Regions from separate parts of the Janthinobacterium sp. GW823-FHT01H08 genome, predicted to be linked through region 1. Evidence: predicted binding sites of a transcription regulator. Region 1 holds the regulator's gene; each other region holds the start of a gene.
What was found. Region 1 encodes sigma-54, which starts transcription at its own class of promoters, with help from an activator protein. Its sites were predicted from a motif close to TGGCANGNAANCTGCTTT; they were not measured.
Positions count from the first base shown of each region.

Region 1 (2,199 bases):
GCTCGACGAACCGTTCGCCGGCGTCGATCCGATCGCCGTGATCGAGATCCAGCGCATCGTGCGCTTCTTGAAGGAGCGCAATATCGGCGTGCTGATCACCGATCATAATGTGCGCGAGACGCTGGGTATTTGCGACCGTGCCTACATCATCAACCAGGGCTCGGTACTGGCGTCGGGGCGCCCCGACGACATCATCGCGAACGAGTCGGTACGCCGGGTCTATCTGGGCGAACACTTCCGCATGTAAGCCAATGAAACAATCATTGCAGCTGCGCACTTCGCAGCATTTGGCACTGACGCCGCAGTTGCAGCAATCGATACGCCTGTTGCAATTGTCTACTCTGGAATTGCACCAGGAACTCGAGCAACTGTTGACGGACAATCCCTTGCTCGAGCGCCTCGACGATCCGCTCGACCGTTCGCTGCGCCTGCTGTCCGACGGGGCCTTGAGCTCCACGGCCGCGCCGGCCGAAGCGCCGCCCCAGCCGCCAGGCCAGGAGGCGCCCGCGGCGCCGGCCGAAGCGGAAACCTTTGACGGCGAGGCGGGCGAGGGCCCGGCCGCCGCGGATGGCGGCGACAGCGACTGGAGCGAAGCGAGCCGGGGCAAGGCGCCCGACGACGAAGATTCCCGCCCGCAACTGGAGGCCCATCACTGCACCCTGCGCGAACACCTGATGGAGCAGATGCGCGTGACGGTGCTCGAATTGCGCGACCGCGCGCTGGTCGAGCTGATCATCGACGCGCTCGACGACAATGGCTACCTGGAAGAGTCGCTCGACGACATCCTGGCGCGTCTGCCGGAAGAGCTGGAAATCGATGCCGACGAGATGCGCACGGCCTTGTCGCTGCTGCAAAGTTTCGATCCGCCCGGCGTGGGCGCGCGCAATGCGTCCGAATGCCTGGCGCTGCAAATCAAGCGCTTGCCGCACATTGCCATGGTGACGCGGCGCATGGCCCTCGTCATCGTGGAAAAGCACCTGGCCTGGTTTGCCCAGCGCGATTTCAACAAGCTGAAAAAAGCCCTCGATTGCGACGATGAAGACTTGCGTGAAGCGCAGACGGTAATTCGCCAGTGCAACCCGCATCCGGGCGCCGTGTTCGCTGCGGACGTGTCCGATTACGTGGTGCCCGACGTCGTCGTCAAGCGCGCGCGCAATGGCTGGCAAGTGACCCTGAACAACGACGTCATGCCGCGCCTGCGCGTCAACGCCATGTACGCCAACTTGCTCAAGCAGGGCAAGGGCGAGGGCGCCATGGGTGCACAGTTGCAGGAAGCCAAGTGGCTGATCAAGAATATGCGCCAGCGCTTCGACACGATTCTGCGCGTGGCGCAGGCGATAGTAGAAAGACAAAAGAACTTTTTCTCGCATGGGGCCGTTGCCATGCGCCCCCTTGTGCTCCGTGAAATAGCTGATACACTGGGTTTACACGAGAGTACTATCTCGCGGGTAACAACTCAAAAGTACATGCTGACCCCGCACGGCATGTTCGAGTTGAAATATTTCTTTGGTAGCCACGTCGCCACCGAAGCGGGGGGCGAAGCGTCATCGACGGCGATACGGGCATTGATCGTGCAACTGACAGGAGCAGAAGACCCTAAAAATCCTTTATCCGACAGTAAGATTGCGGACATGCTGGGGGAACAAGGCATGGTGATTGCGCGACGTACTGTTGCCAAATACCGGGAAGCGTTAAAAATTCCGCCAGTGAGCCTGCGTAAGTGTTTGTAAGTTTTTTTCGGTTCCTCTGCGGGCCGGATACGATGGACCGCACGAACCCGATCATCTTTAGGAGTGTGTATGAATCTCACCATCAGCGGACATCATCTCGAAGTGACACCAGCCATCCGTGAATACGTACAAACGAAGCTGGAGCGCGTGAAACGTCATTTCGATCAAGTTATCGATATCGCCGTGATTCTGACCGTGGATAACCTCAAAGAGAAAGAAAAACGTCAAAAGGCCGAAGTCAACCTGCGTCTGAGTGGCAAAACTGTCTATGTGGAAAGCCTGGCGCACGACCTGTATGCCGCGATCGATACCCTGATCGACAAGCTCGATAGGCAAGTGATGAAATACAAAACCAAAGTGCAAGGGCACGGTAAAGAGGCGATCAAGCATCTGCCAGACAGTTCGGAAGAAGAATTCGCCCCCGCCTAAGCGGCCCGCGACTTTCAACCGGCTGTGATCAACTAAGGGC
Region 1 is NZ_CM179504.1:816,347-818,545, forward strand. It holds gene lptB (LPS export ABC transporter ATP-binding protein) at 1-247, shown strand, start outside; gene AC3RCG_RS03630 (RNA polymerase factor sigma-54) at 252-1,730, shown strand; gene hpf (ribosome hibernation-promoting factor, HPF/YfiA family) at 1,800-2,159, shown strand.

Region 2 (2,199 bases), 1.1 Mb from region 1:
CAGCTGGTGATGATCTGGTGCACGACGGGGCCGCCGCAGACGTGGCGCTCGGAAGCCGTGTTGCGCGGCGTCACGCTGCCGGCGGCGAAGTCCACGCTGTTATCGTCCGTGTCGCCGCAGCCGCCATTCGCGCGCGCAATCGACAGGGTATTCGATGGCGCGGGCGCGACGGCGCCCTCAAAACCGTTGGCCGTGCCGAAACCGACGAGGTCGACGACGGCGGCGCCCGTGGGGCTGGTGCCCGTCTGGGCCGTCTTGTTATTACTCAGCAACACCTTGCCGGCCGTTCCAGACATGGCCAGGCTGCCCGAGGCGTCCGGCGCGGGCAAGTCCTGCGTGCCGCCCGTGCCCTTGGCTTGCTGGACCAGCAAATACTGGCCCGGTTGCAAATCGATAGCCGGCAAGGCCGTCACGGCCCAGCTCGAACCGGCGGCGGACGCGTATTGCACGCTCCAGTTACTCAGGTTCACGGGGCTGGCGCCGCGGTTGAACAGTTCGATGAAATCGTTGCGATACAGCGCGCCATTGTTGCCGCCACCGCCATACACCTGGCTGATGACGATATCGGAAGCCGCCAGGGCCGGCACGGACAGGCTGGCCAGCAGGGTAGCCAGGACGGTCAGGCGCAGCGGCGTGCGCAAGGGGGAAAACGAGGTGTGCATGAGGATCCCGGTCGGTAAATAAGTGACGCCGGTCCCGCATGATGGGCCGGCGCGCCACAATTAACAAAAGTATTTCAGACTTGTTATTTGCATATTAAAGGCCGGGGATGACGACTTGATGACATTTGATTAAGCCGAATGGAGTAAAGCCTCGTCCGTCAGCTATTTCCGATGCCTGCTGAAACGTATTTTATGAACAACATATGGCACCGTGTGGCAAGTCAAAAAGACGCCGCCAGGAAAAATGTGATATATTTCAGGCAAATAAATTTTGTTCCTGACAACAACAACCAGCTTCGCAACAATGAGAGCAGGCCCCAGCCTCGCTTGCCTCTTGGGATGCACATCCGGCCATGCACACAAAGGTCGCATTACCGGTAGCAATATTAATCGCATCACGAACGGACAGCGCACGGCGCGACGCTCGCATGCATTCTGAAGAGATAGACCATGTTAAAACCACGCAAGCAATACTCCGTTTTCTGCGCCGCCATGGCGGCAGCCCTGTTCATGACGGCCGGATTGGCGCAGGCACAGACAGTTGCGGCACAGGCCAATGCGGACAGCAAGCGCTGCGAAGCGGGCAATGCGGATGGCGGCGGCAAGGGCGCCGAATTCAACCCCGACAGTTCAAGCAGCGCCTGCAGCCTGGCGAATGGTTTCGTCAACTTTGGCGCGCGCAGCAATGACGGCGTTGGCTCGACGCCCGAATTTGGTACCGGCGAGTCAGACCAGGTATTGCGCACGCCTGCATTTTCCGGCAATGGCCATCGTCTGGCCAACGCTCTGGGACAGCCTGCCGATGCAGGATACGGCGCCAATGCCAGCCTGCTGGCCAGCACCGGCCAGCACCATTTCGGCAGCCGCGATTTCGTGTATGCGCAGGAAGAACCAGCCATCGAGGGCCGTGGCTATCAAGCTGGCCGCAGCCTGCGTGCCGGCGACGTGTATGAACCGCTGCTGGTCTCGTCTGGCGGCGGCATCGCGCCGCCGGCCGGTGGCGGCGGTGTCGGCGGCGGAGGCGCCAGCGGCGGTTTCGACCGCAGCGGCGGCGGCGCGATCGGCACGGGCGGCAGTGGTGTCGTAGTGCCGCCGATTCCTCCCGTACCGGAACCGGAAACCTATGTGATGTTGCTGGCAGGCCTGGGACTGCTGAGCTGGATCGGCCGCCGCCGCAACGGCAAGGCATAAAAAAAATGGCTCATACGAGCCATTTTTTTTGCCTTCAATCACGCCAGCATGCCGTCAGCGGCGGAAGCTGGCGTAGGGCGCCGCCAGAGGATCGCCGATGAACAGCCCCTGCGCCGGCCAGGCGACGCTGCCCCAGTACGCTTCAAGCGCCGTCATGCCGCTCAGGTAGCGGCGCAGCAGCACCGTGGGGTTAGGAAATTTCTGCCAATAATTACAGGGCTCGCTGACGGTGCCGTAACTGGCGGTCGCGCCCGCTTCCAGCCAACGCTGGCTGCTCATCTGCGCCGTGCCCTGCAAATCGCCGCCAAACGACGTCAGGTGGTCGGCCAGAGCGCCCGGCAGAAAA
Region 2 is NZ_CM179504.1:1,893,865-1,896,063, reverse strand. It holds gene AC3RCG_RS08440 (ExeM/NucH family extracellular endonuclease) at 1-662, opposite strand, end outside; gene AC3RCG_RS08435 (PEP-CTERM sorting domain-containing protein) at 1,113-1,853, shown strand; gene AC3RCG_RS08430 (TIGR03790 family protein) at 1,908-2,199, opposite strand, start outside.
Region 2: AC3RCG_RS08435 (PEP-CTERM sorting domain-containing protein) is a predicted target of sigma-54. The motif match lies at 1,087-1,104, and genes of this name have one in related genera.

Region 3 (2,199 bases), 2.6 Mb from region 1:
GGACAGCACGAACGGGCGCAGGTCGATGTGGCGCGGCGCGATGCCAGCGTCCACGTACGTGGGGCAGGCGGACAGGGCCAGGGTCGGCTGGGCGATGTAGCCGTCCGGATTGGCCAGCAGGCGCTGGCGGAAATCCTCGATCTGCGCCAGGCTCGACGCCGGCCCCACCAGCATGCCGTAGCCGCCCGCGCCATGCACTTCCTTGACGACGAGTTTCGCCAGATTCGCCAGCACGTAGGACAGGTCGGCCGCCTTGCGGCACTGGTAGGTGGGCACGTTGTTGAGTATCGGTTCCTGCGACAGGTAAAACTTGATCATGTCCGGCACGAAGGGGTAGATCGACTTGTCGTCGGCCACGCCCGTGCCGATGGCGTTGGCCAAGGTGACTCTTCCCGCGCGGTACACGGACAGCAGGCCCGGCACGCCCAGCGAGGAATCGGAGCGGAAGGCCAGCGGGTCGAGGAAATCGTCGTCGACCCTGCGGTAGATGACGTCGACGCGCTTGGGCCCGCGCGTGGTGCGCATGTAGACGGAATTGTCGTTGACAAACAAATCCTTGCCTTCGACCAGTTCCACGCCCATCTGCTGGGCCAGGAAAGCGTGCTCGAAGTAGGCGGAGTTGTACATGCCGGGCGTCATGACGACGACCGTCGGGTCATCGACGCCCATGGGCGCGACGGAGCGCAGGTTGTCGAGCAGCATGTCCGGGTAATGGTCGACGGGCGCGATGCGGTTGCGCGCGAACAGTTCCGGGAACAGCCGCATCATCATCTTGCGGTCTTCCAGCATGTAGGATACGCCGGACGGCACCCGCAGATTGTCTTCCAGTACATAGAATTCGCCCTGGCCCGCGCGCACGATGTCGACGCCGGCGATGTGCGCATAGATGTCGGAAGCGACGGCAATGCCCTGCATTTCCGGGCGGTACTGGGCATTCTTGTAGATTTGCTCGGCGGGAATGATGCCCGCCTTGATGATGTTTTGCTCATGATAGATATCATGGATGAACATGTTCAAGGCTTGCACGCGCTGCACCAGGCCCGTCTGCATCTGCGCCCATTCGGCGGCGGGGATGATGCGGGGGATGGTATCGAACGGAATCAGGCGTTCCGTGCCGGCATCGTCGCCGTAGACGGCAAACGTGATGCCGACGCGGCGGAACGTCAGGTCGGCTTCGGCCCGCTTGCGGGCGATGGTCTCGGGCGATTGCTGTTCCAGCCAGTTGCTGAATTCACGATAGTGTTCACGTACCTTGCTGTCCGTACCCACGTCATCTGCAGTCATTTCATTGAAAAAATTTGCCATGTTGTGATTTCCCTTGAGCCGTGTCTGACTATAGCTCAGCAGGAAGCGTGCCAATGGCGCACACCCGAAAGTATGTAAAAAATGACCACTTTTGTGGCGTAAAACCGTCATCCGCACCGCTTTGGTGCGCTACGGCAGCGATTTTGCCGGCAGATGGGGCGCAGGGCAGGTGAGGTCAGGCGCCTGGCGTGACGAAGGGCCGGCAATCGATCGGCAGGTCGATGGTAAACGTGGTGCCCGTTTCCGGCGCACTGTCGACCAGCGCGCTGCCGCCGTGGCTTTCCGCCACGTTTTGCACGAAGGGCAGGCCGATGCCCCAGCCGGGCGCGTTGCCTTCGTGCTCGCGGCGCAGGTATTCGAAGATGCGCTGCGTCTGGTCTTGCGCGATATTGCTGCCCGTGTTGTGCACGCTCAAGATCATGCGTTCGCGCAAACTGTCGATATGAATATGGATGGGACCGCCGTCGCCATACTTGACGGCATTGACGACGAGGTTTTCCAGAGCACGGCGCAGCGAATTTTCGCACCACCAGCCCGTCACGGAGGTGCCGCTGACCACGCATTTGCCCGGATGGCCGATATTGACGCTGTCGGCAACCTGCCGTGCCAGCGGCAGTACGTCGAGGCGCCGCAGGACGAGGGGCAGCTTTTGTCCCCGGTGGTAGCTGAGCGTATCGAGCAATTCCTGGATCATGTCGTCGAGGCGCTTGCCGTGCTCGATAATTTTCAGCGCCAGCGCCGCCACGTCAGGCTGTTGCGCGCGCCGCTGCAGCAGCTGTGCACTGTTGAGCATGACGGACAGGGGATTGCGCATGTCGTGCGACAGCCCGGCGGCGATGCGGCGCTGAAAACTTTCGTGCATGGCGGTAAATTCCAGGATGGCTTCGCGGATGC
Region 3 is NZ_CM179504.1:3,382,351-3,384,549, forward strand. It holds gene AC3RCG_RS15010 (circularly permuted type 2 ATP-grasp protein) at 1-1,305, opposite strand, end outside; gene AC3RCG_RS15015 (sensor histidine kinase) at 1,481-2,199, opposite strand, start outside.
Region 3: AC3RCG_RS15010 (circularly permuted type 2 ATP-grasp protein) is a predicted target of sigma-54. The motif match lies at 1,341-1,358, and genes of this name have one in related genera.

Region 4 (2,199 bases), 2.6 Mb from region 1:
GAGCGTGGCGGTGGTGCGCGACAGGTCGATATTGCTGACCAAGGTGGTGGAGCCGGTGGGGTTGCTGATGACGAGGCCAAAGACGCTAGTGTACGAATAGCCATAGGCGGCGGCGCCGGCAGTGCCGCTGCTGGCCAGCAACAGCAAGGCCAGCAGGGCCGTTGGCAAGCGGGTACAAGAAAATGTAGTCATGAAAATCCTCATCTGCCGGTCGGCCGCGTTGTAAGGAAAACCGACAGGCTTGCCACATAAAAAAAGGCGAGGAGACTCCCTCGCCTGTAAATCCCCCTGTTGCCTGGTTCAGGCGGCAACCTTGCGGCGGCGGGCATAGCCCAGGCCAGCCAGGCCCAGACCCAGCAGTGCCAGAGTGCCAGGTTCCGGCACCGCCTGTTTCACCAGGTCCACGCTTTCCACCGCATTCAAGGTCAAGGTGTAGTTGCCGGCCGTTAAAGCATTGCTGACGGAGCTGAAGTTGCTGCCGCAGCCCGTACCGACGCCCGTGCCCGTGGGCGTGCCGCAGCCGGAAGGGTCGTAGGTGAACAGGTTGCCGCGCGTCAGGAAATTGGTCGCCAGACTGGTGTTCAGGTTGGCGCCGTCGGCGTTTTCCGTGCCACCGAAGATGCCCGAGCCGATCACGCCATCGGGCGTCCAGTTGAACACCGTCAGGCCCGCCGCATCCGTGATGGTGAAGGTGACGACCAGGTTGGCCGTGGCCGTGGACAACTGGCCTACCGTGCTTTGCAGGAAGACCTGCATGAAGGGCGACGCCAGGAAGTCAAAGCTCAGCGTCGCCGTGGGCGAACCGACGACGAAATCGACGGAAAAACCTGTGGTCGAGCCATTGCGCCCGGAGGCATCGGCCGTACCGGCAGGGCCGCCCAGATGGGCTTCGGCCACGTTCACCACCTGGGTGGAGGTGGAGCCGGGCGGGAACGAAGGGAACTGCGTGCTGACGATCTGCGCATCGCCGCGCGAATAGGTGCCAGTGGGGCCTTGCTGGGTGAAGTCGTTTTCGCCCTTGGTGACGGCCCCGACGTTGGCGCGCGGCGCGTCGAGCGAACCGGCGCCGCCGTTGATGACGCTCACGCCGTTCAGGGTGGCCGTGCTGCGCGAAATCGTGGTGCTGTTGGCCACCGTGATCTGGCCCGTCGGCACGGCGATGACCAGGCCGAAGATGTTGTTGTAGGAATAGCCGTAGGCGCCCGCTTGTGCGCTACCGGCCGCGCACAGCATGGCCAGTGTCGCTGCCGCCGGGAGCAGTTTCAGTTTAGAAAGTTTCATGTCATTCACCTCGTGGTTGAGTGAGTCTGGAAGTCTTGCCTGAGTCCTGTCGGCAGGTGCTCATGGCCAGACTTAAGCGACTTCCATGCCAACGCATGAGGTTCTTTTGAAATCAATGACTTGGCGTGCTTTTGTTGACACAGTGCAGGTGTTGCCGGACGCGTTGTAAGAAAAACCGACGGCGCCCGTCAAGGCTGGCTACCACGGGGCGACGAGCCCAGCAGGGCGTGCAGATGGGGCAGCAAGCGTTGCCCTGGCACATAGTCGCGCATGGCCGTGGCCAGTTGACGCGCCGCCAGCCTGGCGCGGCCATCGTCTAGCATGCGGGTGGCGGCATGGCGCAGGGCGGTTTCCTGGAAACGGTCGGCGCGCAGCAGCAGGCCGGCGCCGGCGCCCGCGATGCCGTGCATGTTGAGGAATTGGTCGAGGTTGCCGGCGATGCCGATGACGGGTACGCCTGCCGTCAGCGCCTGCTGGCTGGTGGGGCTGCCGCCGTTGCAGATCACCAGGCTGGCGCGGCGGGCGGCCGCGTCGCCCGGCAGAAAGGGCGCGACATAGGCATTCGGCGGCACGGCATCGACGCGGATGGTGCCGGCCGTGGCCGCCAGCACGGTGACGGGCAGGGGCGCCAGCGCGCGCAGCACGCGCGGCAGCAATTGCCCCTGGCCCGAGCTGCCCAGCGTGACATAGACGATCGGCCGTCCGCTGCTCAGTTCCGGTCGCTGCCACCAGTCCGGCAAGTCGAGCGGCGGCGCCCAGATGATGGGGCCCAGGTAGTCGTGCGTGGGTGGCATGCCATGCGGCGGAAATAGCTGGGGAATATCGGCGTACAAGGTGCGGTCGGCATCCGTATAGATGCGCCGCAGGTCGCTGCCCAGCGATGGCAGGCCATGGCGTCGGCGCACGCGGTTCAGGGGG
Region 4 is NZ_CM179504.1:4,385,623-4,387,821, reverse strand. It holds gene AC3RCG_RS19655 (EDSAP-1 family PEP-CTERM protein) at 1-192, opposite strand, end outside; gene AC3RCG_RS19650 (EDSAP-1 family PEP-CTERM protein) at 301-1,281, opposite strand; gene AC3RCG_RS19645 (glycosyltransferase) at 1,470-2,199, opposite strand, start outside.
Region 4: AC3RCG_RS19650 (EDSAP-1 family PEP-CTERM protein) is a predicted target of sigma-54. The motif match lies at 1,355-1,372, and genes of this name have one in related genera.